Linked DNA regions of Aromatoleum petrolei. The protein of the gene in region 1 interacts with the protein of each later gene in a pairwise test. Links are inferred from orthologs where the notes say so. Each region holds a gene or a part of one and is shown on either strand. Other genes may lie near its edges. The genes, in order: rlmN and ftsZ.

Region 1 (8,802 bases):
TCGTGCGTGACATTTCGACGCAGGTGCGAGCCGAGAACGAGCTGCGCCGCCTGAATCGCACCCTGCGCATGCTCACCTTGTGCAATGAAGCGCTGGTCCGCGCGCAGAATGAGGGCGAGCTACTCGGAACCGTCTGTGGGCACCTCGTCGAACTTGGCGGCTATCGCCTGGCCTGGGTCGGTCTCGCGCTCGACGATCCTGCGCGCTCGGTGCACCCTGCGGCGATGGCGGGCGTGGGGGCGGATTACCTGCGCACACTCGATGTGAGCTGGGCGGACGTCCCTTCGGGTCAAGGGCCGACAGGCCGTGCGATCCGGTTGGGCACCACCCAAACCTGCATTGACATCCCCGGCGATCCGGCCTACGCGCCATGGCGCACCGAGGCCCAGCGTCGCGGCTTCACCTCTAGCATCGCGCTGCCGCTGACTGCGGCGGGACGAACGGTCGGCGCGCTCAATATCTACGCCAGCGAGGGCGACGCCTTCGACCTCCAGGAGGTCGCCCTGCTCGAGGAACTCGCCAACGACCTGGCGTACGGGCTGCGCAGCCTGCGCGAGCGCGATGCGCGTCAGCGCGCCGAGCGCGAGCTCGCCCACCAGGCTCACTACGACACGCTGACGGGACTCGCCAATCGCCATCTGTTCCGTGATCGTCTCGAGCAGGGGCTGGTGCATGCCCGGCGCAATGGGCGGACGGTTGCGGTCGCGCTGCTCGACCTCGACCGCTTCAAGGCCATCAACGACACGCTTGGCCAGGCCCGCGGCGATATCTTGCTCAAGGAGGCCGCACGCCGTTTGCAGGGGCCGCTGCGCAACGGCGATACCGTCGCACGCCTGGCCAGCGACGAATTCGCGATCCTGCTCGACGACCTGGCCGCCGCCGAGGACGTCGCGCCGCTGGTGGGGCGGCTGCTCGAGGATGTCGCTGCACCGCTCGACATCGCCGGCCACGGGGTGTACTCGACCGCAAGTCTCGGCATCAGCCTTTTTCCACGCGACGGACAGGACGCGGAAGCCCTTCTCGGGGCCGCCGACATCGCCATGCACAACGCCAAGTCGGCGGGCGGGAATGCCTTCCGTTTCTACGCGCCGGAAATGAACCTGCGGGCCACCGCGCAGCTCGCGCTGGCCAGCGCGCTACGGAGCGCGATCGACAACGGTGAGCTGCGGGTGTTCTACCAGCCGAAGGCCAGCCTGTGCGACGGGCGGGTAACCAGTGCCGAGGCCCTGGTCCGCTGGCAGCATCCCGAGCGCGGCATGGTTTCTCCGGCCGATTTCATCCCGGTCGCCGAAGACACCGGGCTGATCGTGCCGCTCGGCGAATGGGTGCTGCGCGAGACCTGTCGCCAGCAAGCCGCCTGGATTGCCGAGGGATTCGCCGTGCCGCCCGTCGCGGTCAATCTCTCGGCCCGCCAGTTCCGCCAGGAGAATCTGCCGCAGACGGTGCGCGCGGCCTTGGTGGCAGCCGGCCTCGATCCGCACTGCCTGCAGCTGGAGATCACCGAAAGCACGGTCATGCACGACGTGGACCGTGCGGTGGCGATGCTGCGCGAGCTTAACGCAATCGGTATCGGCGTCGCGCTCGACGATTTCGGCACCGGTTACTCGAGCCTTGCCTATCTAAAACGTTTCCCCATCGACCAGCTGAAGATCGATCGCGCGTTCGTGCGCGACATCGCGAGCGATCCCGAAGATGCTGCGATCTGCCGCGCGGTCATCGGGCTCGCCCACAGTCTGGACCTGACGGTGGTCGCAGAGGGTGTCGAAACTCGCCCGCAGCTCGAGTTCTTGCGCGCCAACGCGTGTGACGAGATGCAGGGATTCCTGTTCAGTCGACCGGTGCCCGCCGCCGAGTACGCCGCACTGCTCGCAACCGGCCGGGTCTTGTCCCTCGACGGCGACTGAGTGGCACGCACTGCGACAGCCTCGCCGCGCTGGCCGGCCCGAGCGCGGCACTCCCGGGCGCAGACCGTTCAGTTCGTGGGGCCGGCGGGTTCTGCGTGAGGGTGGGCGATGCGCACGCAGTTGCGACCCGCCTGCTTCGCCTCGTAAAGCGCGGTGTCGGCACAAGCGAGTGTTTGCGCGAGCGAGCGTTGGCCGCGGATGGTCGTGGCGACGCCGACGCTGATCGTGATCGGCCTCGGCGATTCGATGCGTGCTGCGACCGCCGACCGGAGCTTCTCCGCCACGTGGACAGCGCCCTCGGTGCCGGTGTCGGGCATCAGGACGAGGAACTCCTCGCCGCCATAGCGCCCGACGACGTCGCTCGCTCGCACCTCGTCGCGTAGCAGGTGTGAAATGCTGCGGATTGCCTCGTCGCCCGCCAAGTGGCCGTAGGTGTCGTTGATTTCCTTGAAGTGGTCGATGTCTATCATCAGCATCGACAACTCCCCGCGGCGATCCGGCTTGTTCTCGAATGCGTCCGCACACGCCATGATCGAGCGCCGGTTATACACCCCGGTGAGTCCGTCGATGCTGGCGTGTTCCAGCTGGATGCGGCTGACCGCCGCCGCGCGCCGGGCGACCGCGACGATGGTCGCGCTCAGCGCCAGCCACAGGACAAATACGGTGATTACCCGCTTGTGCCAGCGCTCCAGAACTTCAGCGACCGGCAGTGCTGCCGAAGCCACCATCGGGTAGAGGCGCAGATGTTGATAGGCGACGATGCGTTCCTGTCCGTCGAGCGGTGATATGGTCACAGTGGTCGCATACGGGCTGCTGGCCAGCACGCCGCTGCGTTCCGGTGTGAGGGGCAGATGCTTGCCGACGTGGAGTTCGTGATCGGGCGTGCGCGAATATATGCGCGCATCCTCGCTCAACAGGGCTTGGCTGAGACCGTTGTGCGGATTGCGCGGCGTCAGGCGCTCGCGTAGCAGGTCGACGTCGATAATGACGACGAGAACATTGGTCAGTCGGCCCGATGTGTCGCGCAGGGCAGTGCTCAAGGCGAAGAACCATCGTCCGGCATGAACCTTCGATAGCTGCGGCGGCCCGACGTAGAGCGCGCTGTCGGGCCGCAAGTGAGCTGTGTAATATTCGCGCTCCATGACCGATGGCGGTGTGCCGGAGCCCGTCCAGTGCTCGATTCGTCCGTCCTTGGAGAGGATCAGCAGATCCATCAGGTGCGGCGCGGCGGAGCGTAAATCCAGCAGCGCCGTGCGTACCGCCTCGGGGTCGAGGCGGGGAACTGTCACGGGCGGCCTGACGAGTAGCGCCATCGCGCGCAGCAACTGTTCGCCCGATTCCAGCGTTCCCGCGGCGATCAGCGCGGTCTGGCTTGCCATCTGCTCAGTTGTCTCTATGCCCTCGGCAATGGTCGTGCGTCGGTCCGCTATGGCGTACCACGTGAACAATCCCGCGAGCACCAGGATCGCCGTCGCCGCGATGAAAGGGACTCGTTGACGCGGTACGTCCGAGGGGGGAGGGGCGTCCAGGCGGGCAGGAGTCGGCATTGCAACAGGCTCGTCAAACAACTATTTATTTTCCCATGCACATCCCTGCCGTCAGCGGCGGTATTACCCATCCGGACTCCATTAGCGCACTGTCCGTCAGATACCGCACATTGTCGTGACAAGTCCCCGGCTTCCCGCACGCCGAGCACGCCCAGGCGCTGGCCGAAATCGGGTAGGTGAAGGCCGCGGTCATCCGATCCGTGCTCGTCCGCCTGCTCATGATCGACCCGCGGGTGCCGTGCGTTCGGCGGCGCCATCGCGGAGTCAATATCCCCCGTTTGGGTTCATGGCTTTCCACGAGAAGCACGTCACGGTTGTTGCAGCGAAAGAAGTGCGTTCGGCGAGCCCTTCGGTACGGGACGCGTTTTTGCCGTGCTGGGAGCGCGTCACGAAAAACTGCTAGAATCGCGAGCTACGCTTTTTGCGCCCCATTTTTCGCTGACCGATTCAAACCGGAGTTTTTTCAAATGGCTATCGAACGCACCCTGTCCATCATCAAGCCCGACGCCGTCGCCAAGAACGTGATCGGCAAGATCTACCAGCGCTTCGAAGATGCGGGCCTGAAGATCGTCGCTTCCAAGATGGTGCACCTGTCCGAGCGCGAAGCCGGCCAGTTCTACGCCGTGCACAAGGAGCGCCCCTTCTTCAAGGATCTGGTGTCCTTCATGATCTCCGGTCCGGTGATGATCCAGGTCCTCGAAGGCGAGAACGCGATCGCCAAGAACCGTGACCTGATGGGCGCCACCGACCCGAAGAAGGCGGCGCCGGGCACCATCCGCGCCGACTTTGCCGACTCGATCGACGCCAACGCCGTGCACGGTTCGGATGCGCCCGAAACTGCCGCGGTCGAAGTCGCGTTCTTCTTCCCCGGAATGAACGTTTACGCCCGCTAAGTCTCTCAGGGCTACGCCCGCGCATCGGCCCGCGCACTTCGTGCGTCGCGGGCCGATTGCATTTTGAGGGCAGTACAGGAAACACATGGAAACACCGGTCAATCTGCTCGATTTCGACGTCGACGGCCTCGTCGCCTGGTTTGCCGAGCGCGGTGAGAAGCCCTTCCGCGCGCGCCAGGTGATGCGCTGGATGCACCGTTTCGGCGAAACCGAATTCGACAACATGACCGACGTCGCGAAGAGCCTGCGTGCGAAGCTCGCCCAGGAGGCGTGCATCCGTCCGCCTCAGGCCATCCGCGACAGCATCTCGGAGGACGGAACGCGCAAGTGGCTGCTGGATGTCGGCAATGCCAACGCCGTCGAGGCCGTTTTCATCCCCGAAACCAACCGCGGCACGCTGTGCATCTCCTCGCAGGCCGGCTGCGCGCTCGACTGCGCCTTCTGCTCGACGGGCAAGCAGGGCTTCAACCGCAACCTCACCGCGGCCGAGATCATTGGCCAACTGTGGCTCGCCAACAAGCTGCTGGGTGGTACCTCGACGCCCGCGGGGGTGAAGGATGCCGACGGTGATGCGGACAATGGCCGCGTCATCAGCAACGTCGTCATGATGGGCATGGGCGAGCCGCTCGCGAACTTCGACAACGTCGTCACCGCGCTGCGCCTGATGCTCGACGACCACGCCTACGGCCTTTCGCGCCGCCGTGTCACCGTGTCCACTTCCGGTATCGTGCCGGCGATGGACCGCCTGCGCGAGGAATGCCCGGTCGCGCTCGCCGTGTCGCTGCATGCGCCCGACGACGCGCTGCGCGACCGTCTCGTGCCGATCAATCAGAAATATCCGCTGCGCGAGCTGATGGCCGCGTGCCGGCGCTACCTCGAACGCGCCCCGCGCGACTTCGTCACCTTCGAATACGTCATGCTCGACGGCGTCAATGACTCCGATGCACATGCGCGCGCGCTCGTCGCCCTCGTGCGCGACGTGCCGTGCAAGTTCAATCTGATCCCGTTCAACCCCTTCCCGAATTCCGGTTTCGACCGTTCCCAACCCGAACGCATACGCCGCTTTGCAGGTATCCTGATCGATGCGGGTATTGTCACGACCACGCGCAAGACGCGCGGCGACGACGTCAATGCCGCCTGCGGCCAGCTTGCGGGGCAGGTCCAGGACCGCACGCGCCGCACCGTTCGCCTTGTGAAATCGATGGAGGATCGTGCATGACCCGGCTCTTCGTGAAGCTGTCGCTCCCGTTGTTCGCGCTGGCATTCGCCGGCTGCAATGCCACCATGAACACCGCCGGCTCGCCGCTTGCGGATCGTCCCGTGGCGGACATGCCCGTGTCGGGCAAGGGCGAGGCGACGGCCAAGGTTCACGTCGAACTGGGTGGCGCCTACCTCCAGCTCGGCAACTACGCCGTCGCGCTCGACGAGGCGCGCGTGGCGCTGCAGAATCAGTCCAACTACGCGCCGGCCTACCACCTGATGGGGCTGGTGTACATGGCGATCGACGACGGGAACGCGGCCCGCGAGAACTTCCTGCGCGCCCTCGAGATTGCACCGAACGATCCTGAGTTCAACAACAGCTTCGGCTGGTTCCAGTGCGTCAATGGAAACGTGCAGGACGGTCTCGCGCGGCTCGCGTCGTCGGCGCGCAACCCGTACTACCGCACGCCGACGCGGCCCTACACCAACGCCGGACTGTGCTATCTGCGCCAAAACAATGACACGGCGGCGGAGGCGGAATTCCGTCGCGCCGTGCAGACCGACCCGGCGAACCGTCAGGCGATCTACCAGCTCGCCGGCATCGCCTACCGGCGCGGCGCCTATAACGTCGCGAGCGCGCTGCTCGTCGATCTGCACCAGCAGGGCGAGCCGACACCGCAATCGGTGTGGCTGGGGCTGCGTACCGCGCGCCGCCTGGGCAACCGCGACGCCGAGGCGAGCTACGCCGCCCAGTTGCGCGGCCGCTTCGCCGACAGCCCCGAATACCAGACGATGATCCAGGGAAATTACGAGTGACAGAAGTGCATCTGGACCGGCAGGAGGCGGCATCGTCCGACCAGGCTGCCGAGATGGGCGCGCAACTTCGGCAGTTGCGTGAAGCCCGCGGCGAAACGGCGAGCGATGTCGCGCATTCCCTCAAGCTGACCAGCCGGCAGATCGAGGCGATGGAGGCGGGGCGGCTCGACCTCCTGCCCGGCACCGCATTCGCGCGCGGCTTCCTGCGCAACTACGCCCGCTACCTCGGGGTCGATCCGGCTGTCGTGCTGGCAGCCTTCGAGTCCGCAGTCGCTCCCCGGGCCGTCGAGCTCGCGCCGGTGTCGAACGCCGTAGGCGTGATGCCGAACGGCAGCGGCGGGCGCTCGGTGCAGCTTCCCGTCGGCCTGATCGCCGGCGCGCTCCTGCTCCTCGTGCTCGTGGGCTGGTACTTCGACTGGTTCCGCATGCCGGCGGAGAATGCCGATGTCGCCGAGAGCGTCACCGAACGCGCGGCGCAGCTGACGCCTCCGCTGACCAGCGTTGCCGCTGCCCCGCAAGGGCAGGTGTCGGAATCCGCACTCGCCGAGAGCGGCGTCGTGCCCTCGCAGCCGGTCGCCCCTTCGGCGCAGCCGGCCGCGCCCGAAGCCGCGCCGGCAGCCGTTCCGCTTGCCCCCCCGTCAGCGACCGTTGCGCCGGTCCCCGCAGCGCCCGCGGTGGTGCCGCCTGCGGCCCCCGTCGCGCAGACAGCGGCCCCCGCCGCCCCGGCGCCCGCTGCCGAGGGTGTCGTGCACCTCGTGTTCCGATTCGAGGGCGATTCGTGGGTTGAGGTACGCGATGCAGGCGGCGCCATCGTCTATTCGGGGATCAACGGCGCCGGCAGTTCGCGCACCGTGCAAGGCAAACCCCCCTTTGCGCTGGTCGTCGGTAACGCCAAGCAGGTGTCCCTCGACTATCGCGGCAAGCCGTACGACCTGACGCCCCACGTGCGCGTCAGTGTCGCGAGATTCACCCTGGAGTGAGCTGACTTGGCTACGATCCCAACAACCGACTCCCGTCCCGACAACCACGCCGGTTCCCTGCCGCGCCACCGCACGCGCCAGGTCCGCGTCGGACGCGTCCTGATCGGCTCCGACGCCCCCGTCGTCGTGCAGTCGATGACCAACACCGACACCGCCGACGTCCTCGGCACCGCGATGCAGGTTGCCGAGCTCGCGCGCGCGGGCTCCGAGCTGGTGCGCATCACGGTCAACAACGAGGCTGCAGCGAAGGCCGTGCCGCACATCCGCGACCGCCTGCTGGCGCTCAACATTGACGTCCCGCTGGTCGGCGACTTTCACTACAACGGCCACAAACTCCTCACCGACTTCCCCGCGTGTGCCGAAGCGCTTGCCAAGCTGCGCATCAACCCGGGCAATGTCGGTGCGGGCGCCAAGCGCGATCCGCAGTTCGCGGCCATCGTCGAACTCGCCTGCAAGTACGACAAACCCGTGCGCATCGGCGTGAACTGGGGCAGTCTCGACCAGTCCGTGCTCGCACGCGTCATGGACCAGAACGCGAAGCTCGCCGAGCCGCGCGACGCCGGCGCGGTGATGCGTGAAGCGCTCGTCGTTTCCGCCCTCGAATCCGCGGCCAAGGCCGAGGAATACGGCCTCGGCGGCGACCGCATCATCCTGTCGGCGAAGGTGTCCAGTGTGCAGGACCTCATCGCCGTGTATCGCGAGATGGCGCGCCGCTGCGACTACCCGCTGCATCTAGGCCTGACTGAGGCTGGCATGGGCTCGAAGGGCATCGTCGCCTCCACGGCCGCGCTCGCCGTGCTGCTGCAGGAAGGCATCGGCGACACCATCCGCATCTCGCTCACGCCCGAGCCCAACGGCAGCCGCACGCAGGAAGTCGTCGTCGCGCAGGAGATCCTGCAGACCATGGGGCTGCGCGCCTTCACGCCCATGGTCACCGCCTGCCCGGGCTGCGGCCGCACGACGAGCACCTTCTTCCAGGAACTCGCGTCGACGATCCAGACCTACGTGCGCGAGCAGATGCCCGTCTGGCGCGAGCAGTACGACGGCGTCGAGAACATGACGCTCGCCGTCATGGGCTGCGTCGTCAACGGGCCCGGCGAGAGCAAGCACGCCAACATCGGCATTTCGCTGCCCGGGACCGGCGAAACCCCGGCCGCGCCCGTGTTCGTCGACGGCGAAAAAACGGTTACCCTGCGCGGGGACAACATCGCGGCCGAATTCATTGCGATCATCGACGACTACGTCGCGACCAAATACACAAAAAAGGCGGCCTGAGCCGTCCACATATGACTGAAAAGAAACCTGTGATGCAGACCCTTCAGGCCGTGCGCGGGATGAACGACATCCTGCCCGACGACGCCGAAGCCTGGGAACATTTCGAAGACATCGTGCGCGACTGGCTGCGCAGCTACGGATACCGCCCCATCCGCATGCCCATCGTCGAACCGACGCCGCTGTTCAA
Region 2 (8,875 bases), 1.7 Mb from region 1 along the record:
AACTCGGCGTTTGCCTGGTCGACATCGGCGGCGGCACCACCGACATTGCGGTGTTCACGCACGGCGCGATCCGCCACACCGCGGTGCTGCCGGTCGCGGGCGACCAGATCACCAACGACATCGCGATGGCACTGCGCACGCCGACCTCGGAAGCGGAGGAAATCAAGATCCGTCACGGCGTCGCCATGCACACGCTGGCCGACCCCGAGGAGATGATCGAGGTGCCCGGCGTCGGCGACCGCCCGCCGCGTCCACTGTCGCGCCAGCGCCTCGCGGACGTGATCGAGCCGCGCGTGTCGGAACTGTTCGAGCTCGTGCAGGCCGAGCTGCGCCGCAGCGGCTACGAGGAGCTGCTCTCCTCGGGCATCGTGCTGACGGGCGGTTCGTCCGTGATGCTCGGCATGGTCGAACTCGGCGAGGAAGTGTTCCACATGCCGGTGCGCGTCGGCGCGCCGCAGTACTCGGGTGGCCTGGCGGATGTCGTGTGTCACCCGCGCTATGCCACGGCCATGGGTTTGGTCATGGAAGGCCATGCCCAGCGTCGTCGCGGCATGCTGGCGCGCGAGACGCGCAGCGTGAAACAGGTGTTCGGACGCATGAAGGCGTGGTTCGAAAAGAATTTTTGACGTAACGGCGTGGAATTTTTCAGCCAAATTGAATGAGTTGTTGATCTGACTCCCTTATTTAGTTGTAAACTTTTGATTTATTACTAAATGTAGGTTTGGCGGCAGCTCGGTGCATATCGGGGTTGTTTTTCTGGAGGCGAGGCAAATGTTTGAAATCGTTGAGAAGGAGCAGACCGGCACGATCATCAAGGTGATCGGCGTCGGCGGTGCCGGCGGCAATGCCGTCGACCACATGATCAGGGAAGGGGTGCAGGGCGTCGAATTCATCGTCGCCAACACCGATGCGCAGGCGCTCAATCGCTGCCTCGCCCCGAACAAGATCCAGCTGGGCAGCTCCGGCCTGGGTGCGGGTTCCAAGCCCGAAGCCGGCCGCGCGGCCGCGCAGGACTCGCGCGACGCGATCGCCGCGGCGCTCGATGGCGCCCACATGTGCTTCATCACCGGCGGCATGGGTGGTGGCACCGGCACCGGCGCAGCGCCCGTCGTGGCGGAGATCGCCAAGGAGATGGGCGTGCTGACCGTCGCGGTGGTGACCAAGCCCTTCGACTTCGAGAACCGCCTGCGCGTTGCCGAAAGCGGTGTCGAAGAGCTGACCCGCTACGTCGACTCGCTGATCATCGTCCTCAACGACAAGCTGCTCGAGGTGTATGGCGACGACGCCGGCTTCGAGGACTGCTTCCGCTCGGCCGATAACGTGCTGCGCAGCGCCGTCGGCGGTATCGCCGAGATCATCAACGTGCCTGGTCTCGTGAACGTCGACTTCCAGGACGTGCGCACCGCGATGGGCGAGATGGGCCGCGCAATGATGGGGTCCGCCGAAGCCTCCGGCATGGACCGTGCGCGCATCGCCGCCGAGCAGGCCGCCGTGAGCCCGTTGCTCGAGGGCACCGAGCTGTCCGGCGCACGCTGCGTGCTGATCAACATCACCGCCAGCCGTTCGCTGAAGATGTCGGAAGTGCGCGATGCCGTGAAGACCGTCCAGGCCTTCGCCGCACCCGAAGCCTTCGTCAAGTACGGCACCGTGTTCGACGAGTCGATGGAAGACCGTGTCCGCGTCACCGTCGTCGCCACCGGCCTCGGCGTGCCCCGTGCCGCGCGCCAGCCGGTGATGCAGGTTGTGCAGGGCACCGGTACCTACGGCCCGTCGGTCGGCGGCATCGACCTGACCAATCTGGACGTGCCGGCGGTCATCCGCACCAATCGTCGCACGCAGGTCGAGGCGATGAGCGCCAACGGCATGGGGACGTACGACATCCCGGCCTTCCTGCGCAAGCAGGCCGACTGAGCATTACCGGCTCCGCCCATAACGGGCGCGTGCTGCGGACCGTCGCCTCCGGTCTGCGGCACGCGCCCGTTTCCGTTCCCGCGCCGGGCACGGAGGCGTGACGGCAATCCGCGGCAACGCTGTGTTGCATGTTGCGTTGCAACCAAGCTTACCGTGTGATCGTTGCTGTGCGTGCTAAACTGCTGTCGTGTAACGGGAATTCAACAATGATCAGGCAGCGCACCCTTAAATCGCTCATCAAGGCCACCGGCGTCGGGCTGCACGGCGGACGCAAGGTCCAGCTGGTGCTGCGTCCGGCTGCGCCCGATACCGGCATCGTCTTCCACCGCGTCGATCTCGATCCGGTCGTGGATTTTCCGGCCGACCCGTATTCCGTGTGCGACACGCGCATGTGCTCGGGTCTCGAGCGTGACGGCGCCAAGGTCGGCACCATCGAACACCTCATGTCGGCCCTTGCCGGCCTTGGTATCGACAACCTGCACGTCGACGTCGACGCCCCCGAAATCCCGATCCTCGACGGTAGTGCGGGTCCGTTCGTGTTCCTGCTGCAGTCCGCGGGCATCGAGGAGCAGCAGGCGCCCAAGCGCTTCCTGCGCGTGAAGAAGGCCGTCGAGTATCGCGAGGACGACAAGTGGGTGCGCCTCGAGCCCTACGACGGCTTCCGGCTGGATTTTTCCATCGTGTTCAACCACCCCGCGATCGACAAGACCTCGACGCAGGTGAGCATCGATTTTGCCGAGCATTCCTATGTCCGCGACGTCGCCCGCGCGCGCACCTTCGGATTCATGCAGGACGTGGAGTTCATGCGTGCCAACGGCCTCGCGCTCGGAGGCAGCCTGGATAACGCGATCGTGATGGATGAATACCGCGTGCTCAATGCCGAGGGCTTGCGTTACGTCGATGAGTTCGTCAAGCACAAGGTCCTGGATGCGATCGGCGACCTCTACGTGTGCGGCCATCCGCTGCTCGCCCGCTATTCCGCGCACAAGGCCGGCCATGCGCTGAACAACCAGGTCCTGCGCGTGCTGCTCGAGGACAGCAGCGCCTGGGAGATCGTGACGTTCGAGCAGGACGCCGCGACCCCGGCGGCGGTCAGCCACCAGTTCGAACTCTCGCTCGCCGCCTGAGTCGCCTGCGATGCTGGTGATCCGGCTGTTCGCCATCCTCGCCGTGATCGGCATCGGCGGGTCGCTCGTCGCGTGGCTGCTCACCGGCAATCCCAGGTATCGACTGTGGGCGTGGAACTGCTTCCGTGCCGGTATCGTCGTGCTGTTCGTGTTCCTCGCACTATTCGCGCTCGAACGGGTGTTCGTCCCGTTCGCGTAGCCGTCGCCCGCGCGCCTCAACGGCGCGCGTGATTGTCTGGACGAAAGTCAGTCGCGGCGGCTGCGCCGCACCAGGCGCTCGAGCGACTCGCGCAGCGGCGAATCGGCCGGGAGCGTCGCCGAAAAATCCTCGATGCTGCGGCTGCCGCCTTCGGAGATCGTGCGTTGCGGCGGCGGGCGCCGCTCCTCGCGCGTCTCCAGCACCTTCACCTTCACCTGCACAGTCTTGATCGGCAGCCCTGCCGCTGCAAACTGCTCCACCAGTGACGGTGCGATCTGTTTGAGGCGCGCGGCCGCAGCGCCCCCATTGGCGAGCAGGACCAGCGTGTCGCCCTTCAGGTTGGCGACCGAGCAGGCCGACGAGAGCGCGGGCGGGAGGTGCTGCTGGAGCAGCGTCTGCAGGCGCATCAGGCGCGCCGCGTGGTCCTTCAGGCGAGCGAGCGCGTCGCCGGTGCCCAGGAAGCGCTGGATGAGCTGGGTCATGGTGATGCCGTAGTCGGAGTGCGCCCTGATGGTAGGTCGCACGTGCCCGGGCCGCAAGCGCGATGTTCCCGGCTGATCAGGCGGGTGGTCGCCGCATCCCCTGCGGGGGCTTGCGGCCGGCATGCTAAACTTCCCGCTTTGCCGAATCGGTCCCACCAGATACCCACATGATTTCCGGCCTGCTCAAGAAAATTTTCGGTAGTCGCAACGACCGCCTCATCCGCCAGTATTCCCAGACGGTACGCACCATCAATGCCCTGGAGCCGACGATCTCGGCCCTGACGGACGAGGCCCTGCGGGCCAAGACGGAAGAATTCAGGCAGCGCGTCGCGAACGGCGAAAGCCTGGACAGCCTGCTGCCGGAAGCCTTCGCGGTCGTGCGCGAAGCGGCGAAACGCGTCCACGGCATGCGCCACTTTGATGTGCAGTTGATCGGCGGCATGGTGCTGCACAGCGGGAAAATCTCCGAGATGCGCACCGGCGAAGGCAAGACGCTGGTCGCCACCTTGCCGGCCTACCTCAATGCGCTGACGGGCAAGGGCGTGCACGTCGTGACCGTCAACGACTACCTCGCCAGCCGTGACGCGGACTGGATGGGGCGCATTTACGGCTTCCTCGGGCTGACCACCGGCTGCAACCTGTCGCGCATGACGCACGAGGAAAAGCAGGCCGCCTACGGCGCGGACATCACCTACGGTACGAACAACGAGTTCGGCTTCGACTACCTGCGCGACAACATGGTGTATTCCACCAGCGAGCGCGTGCAACGTGGCCTCAATTTCGCGATCGTCGATGAAGTGGACTCCATCCTCATCGACGAGGCGCGCACCCCGCTGATCATTTCCGGCCAGGCCGAGGACCACACCGAGCTGTATCTCAAGCTCAACCAGGTGGCGCCGATGCTCACGCAGCAGGAAGGTGAGGGCGAGGACGTCACCAAGCCCGGCGACTACACGCTGGACCTCAAGGCGCGCCAGGTGCTCCTCACCGAGCAGGGTCACGAGAACGCCGAGCAGATCCTCACGCGCATGGGACTGCTGGCGGAGGGATCGAGCCTGTACGACCCGGGCAACATCCTCCTCGTGCATCACCTCTATGCGGCGCTGCGCGCGCACGCACTGTACTTCAAGGACCAGCACTACGTCGTGCAGAACAACGAGGTGGTGATCGTCGACGAATTCACCGGCCGCCTGATGGCCGGCCGCCGCTGGTCCGAGGGGCTGCACCAGGCGGTCGAAGCCAAGGAGGGCGTGCGCATCCAGGCCGAGAACCAGACCCTCGCCTCGATCACCTTCCAGAACTACTTCCGCATGTACGGCAAGCTCGCCGGCATGACCGGTACGGCCGACACCGAAGCCTACGAATTCCATCAGATCTACGGCCTGGAAACGGTGGTGGTGCCGACCAACCGTCCGATGCAGCGCCGTGACGACAACGACAAGGTCTATCGCACCGCCAAGGAAAAGTGGGATGCGGTGATCGCCGACATCCGCGAGTGCGTCGGCCGCGGCCAGCCGGTGCTGGTCGGCACGACTTCGATCGAGATCAACGAATTCCTCTCCGGGCTGCTGCAGCGCGAGAAGCTGCCGCATCAGCTGCTCAACGCCAAGCAGCACGAACACGAGGCGGAGATCGTCGCGCAGGCGGGCCGCCCCGGTGTGATCACGATCGCAACGAACATGGCCGGCCGCGGTACCGATATCGTGCTCGGGGGCAGCATCGAGCGCCAGCTTGCGGCGATCCGCGACGACGATGCGCTGGCGCAGGACCAGAAGGACGCCCGCATCGCCGCGATGCGCGAGGAGTGGCAGAAGGTGCACGATCAGGTGCTCGCGGCGGGCGGCCTGCACATCGTCGGCACCGAGCGGCACGAGTCGCGCCGCATCGACAACCAGCTGCGCGGTCGCGCGGGCCGTCAGGGCGATCCGGGCAGTTCGCGCTTCTACCTGTCGCTCGAGGATCCGTTGATGAAGATCTTCGCCGGCGAGCGCCTGAACGCGATCATGGTGCGCCTGAAGATGCCCGAGGGCGAGGCGATCGAGCATGCCATGGTCACCCGCTCGCTCGAGTCGGCCCAGCGCAAGGTTGAGCAGCGCAACTTCGACATCCGCAAGCAGCTGCTCGAATACGACGACGTCGCCAATGACCAGCGCAAGGTGATCTACCAGCAGCGCAACGAGCTCCTTGAGAGCGAGGACATCTCCGACACCATCCACGCCATGCGCCAGGGCGTGCTTCACGACGCCTTCCGCATCTACGTGCCGGTCGACAGTGTCGAGGAGCAGTGGGACATCCCCGCGTTGGAGCAGGCGCTCGCTGCAGAATTCCAGCTCCGCCTCCCGGTGGGCGAGTGGCTGAAGGCCGAGTCCAACCTCGACGACGAAACGATCCTGAAGCGCATCCTCGCCGCGGCCGACGAGGCCTATGCCGCGAAGGTCGCGCTGGTCGACGCGGGCGCGTGGCACAAGTTCGAGCGCGACGTGATGCTGCAGAGCCTCGATACGCATTGGCGCGAGCACCTGGCCGCACTCGATCATCTGCGGCAGGGCATCCATCTGCGCGGGTACGCGCAAAAGAACCCGAAGCAGGAATACAAGCGCGAGGCCTTCGAGCTGTTCGAAGGCCTGCTCGAGACCGTGCGCAGCGAAGTGTCCAAGCTGCTGATGACCGTGCAGGTCCGCACCGAATCGCAGCTGGAGGAGGCTGAGCACCCGCCCGAGCTGGATAATGTCCAGTATCACCACGCCGACTACGACGAGGCGCTTGGCGCCGCATCGCAGGCGCAGGAGGGCGGCACGGCCGTTGCGCAGGCTCCGAAGGTCGGACGCAACGACCCCTGCCCCTGCGGCTCCGGCAAGAAGTACAAGCACTGCCACGGCAAGCTGAGCTGAGGCAGGATGGGCGGTCAGACGCTTTCCCGCCGCGTCCCTGAACGGCCCCGAGCGGGCCGTTCCTGGCTTTGCATGCGGCTTTTACGCGCATGACCGGGCCGACTGATCCCAAGGGCAGGTGCTCCGGTGAGTCCATCCTGTTTCCGGAGCTGCGCCTCGGCGTTCCGGAGGAGGCGGCCGGGCCGGCGGGGCGCGAGCCGCGCGGCCTCGGGGAGTGGGTCGCGTTCATCCGCGATCAGGAGATGCCCGCTCTCGGTGCAACGGTAGCGCTGATTCACGCCGTCACCGAGGATGAAAAATCCCCGACCGGCAAGCTTGCTCAGGCCATTCTGCAGGACGCGGCAATGACCGCGAAGGTGCTCAAGCTCGCCAACAGCGTCCTGTACAACCCCTCGCGCCAGGCGGTGAGCACCATCAGCCGCGCCATCGTCGTGCTCGGCTTCAATGCCGTCGCTGAAATAGCGATCGCGATCCGCGTGATCGACGCCCTCTTGACGGGCGGCATCCGACAGCGTGTTGTGGCCGAGATGGCGCGTGTGTTCCATGCCGCGGTGCAGGCGCGCGCCTTGGCGGCCCTGCGACGCGACGGACGCTCCGAAGAGGTGTTCATTGCCGCACTGTTGTCGCGGGTCGGCGAGATGGCCTTCTGGTGTTTCGGCGGCAAACTTGCGCAGCGGCTGGACGAGGCCCTTGCCGCCGGCCAGTCGGATGACGAGGCCCAGATGAGCGTGCTCGGCTTCCGCTTGCGGCAGCTCTCGCAGGGGCTGGCGCGCGAGTGGAAGCTGGGCTCATTGCTCCAGTCCGTGCTCGATGGCAGCGCCCGCGCGGGCGTGCCCGAGCAGGCCATCCACTTCGCCCACCGCTTCGCGGCGGAGGTCGAGAACGGGTGGGATACCCCCGGGCTGGACAAGCTCGTGCGCGGCTTGGCGACCTTCGCCGGGATTTCGTCCGAGGCGATGCGCGAGGAACTCGCCATCAACAGTGTCGAGGCGGCGCGCATCGCGGGTTATTTCGGCGCTGCCGAGGTGGGCGAACTGATTCCGCGGCCGACTCCCGCCGCAGGCGTCGTGGAACCCGCCGAAACGGAAATGGCCGAGGCTCCCTCGATGGAGCCCGACCCCAATCTCCAGCTCAGGATCCTGCGGGAGATCTCGGGCCGCATTGCGGCGGGGGCGAATCTCAACGAAATCCTGCAGCTCGTGCTCGAAGGCATTTATCGCGGTGTCGGTTTTGACCGCGTGCTGTTCGCGCTGCTGTCGCCGAACCGCCTGCAGCTCATCGGCAAAACGGCACTCGGGGGGAGTGCCGAGGGATTGCGGCAGGCGTTCATCTTCTCGCTCGACGGCACGCCTGGCGATCTGTTCAACGAATTCTTCCGCAATCCGCGCGCGATGCGCTTCGGTCCCGGCCAGACGCCGCCCGGGATCCGCGTCGATCGCCTGCAGCTTGCGGCTGATCCCGCGAATGCCTGCATTGCGCCCATCCTCGCACAGGGACGCCCGATCGGCCTCTTCTACGCCGATCGCACCCACGCGGCAAAGGGTGTCGACGACGAACGTTTCGAAGCCTTCCAACTGTTTGCCCAGCAAGTCTCGCTCGCCGTCACCGCGGCCTCGTCGTCACGCCAGAACGGATGATGCATGACCTTGCAGCAATGAGCTTGCCGACATCCGATGAACCCGCGGCGGCTCCCGCCGCCCTTTGCCCGATGGAGATCCGTCATGCCCGTTAACCTCTCCACCCCGGTTGCCTCGGAACTGCGCCCGGTCGCAGGCGTCCGCCTCGGGGTTGCCGAAGCCGCGATCCGCAAGCAGAACCGTCGCGATCTGACCCTCATCGAAGTGGCGCCCGGCAGCCGTGTGGCAGGGGTGTTCACGCTCAACCGATTCTGCGCCGCACCCGTGCAGGTGTGCAAGGACCACCTTCCGGGCGGCGACATCCGCGCGCTCGTGATCAACACCGGCGTCGCAAACGCGGGAACGGGCGAGGCGGGGCTCGCGAATGCCAAGACGACCTGCGCGGCCGTCGCCGCGTTGTTCGGCGTCGCGCCCGAGCAGGTCCTGCCGTTTTCGACGGGTGTGATCCTCGAGCCGCTACCCGTCGATCGTCTGGTGGCCGGGCTTCCCGCCGCTCAGGCCAACCTGTGCGCCGACGGATGGTTCGATGCCGCGCATGCGATCATGACAACCGACACCATCGCCAAGGCGCTGTCGCGCCAAGTGACGATCGCGGGGCGCACGGTCACGCTGACGGGCATCAGCAAGG

The links.
Region 2: the proteins of rlmN (region 1) and ftsZ interact in binary tests that used the Escherichia coli proteins (3 or more experiments, as listed by UniProt). The link is inferred for Aromatoleum petrolei from one-to-one orthologs.

What each region holds. Positions count from the first base shown.
Region 1 is NZ_CP059560.1:3,519,275-3,528,076, forward strand. Bases 3,729-6,496 are described here. They hold rlmN (dual-specificity RNA methyltransferase RlmN), read left to right. Parts: upstream 3,729-4,429; coding sequence 4,430-5,563; downstream 5,564-6,496. Other genes in these bases: ndk (nucleoside-diphosphate kinase), read left to right, coding at 3,919-4,344; pilW (type IV pilus biogenesis/stability protein PilW), read left to right, coding at 5,560-6,360; ToN1_RS16135 (helix-turn-helix domain-containing protein), read left to right, coding at 6,357-6,496. Outside these bases: ToN1_RS16110 (EAL domain-containing protein), read left to right, coding at 1-1,904; ToN1_RS16115 (GGDEF domain-containing protein), read right to left, coding at 1,973-3,283; more of ToN1_RS16135, read left to right, coding at 6,497-7,340; ispG (flavodoxin-dependent (E)-4-hydroxy-3-methylbut-2-enyl-diphosphate synthase), read left to right, coding at 7,356-8,615; hisS (histidine--tRNA ligase), read left to right, coding at 8,645-8,802.
Region 2 is NZ_CP059560.1:1,802,928-1,811,802, reverse strand. What follows is about bases 1-2,841. They hold ftsZ (cell division protein FtsZ), read left to right. Parts: upstream 1-771; coding sequence 772-1,911; downstream 1,912-2,841. Other genes in these bases: lpxC (UDP-3-O-acyl-N-acetylglucosamine deacetylase), read left to right, coding at 2,118-2,841; ftsA (cell division protein FtsA), read left to right, coding at 1-626. In the rest of the region: more of lpxC, read left to right, coding at 2,842-3,038; ToN1_RS08285 (hypothetical protein), read left to right, coding at 3,049-3,237; ToN1_RS08280 (DciA family protein), read right to left, coding at 3,285-3,719; preprotein translocase subunit SecA, read left to right, coding at 3,887-6,610; ToN1_RS08270 (HDOD domain-containing protein), read left to right, coding at 6,700-8,247; bifunctional glutamate N-acetyltransferase/amino-acid acetyltransferase ArgJ, read left to right, coding at 8,332-8,875. UniProt on the Escherichia coli protein: Essential cell division protein that forms a contractile ring structure (Z ring) at the future cell division site. The regulation of the ring assembly controls the timing and the location of cell division.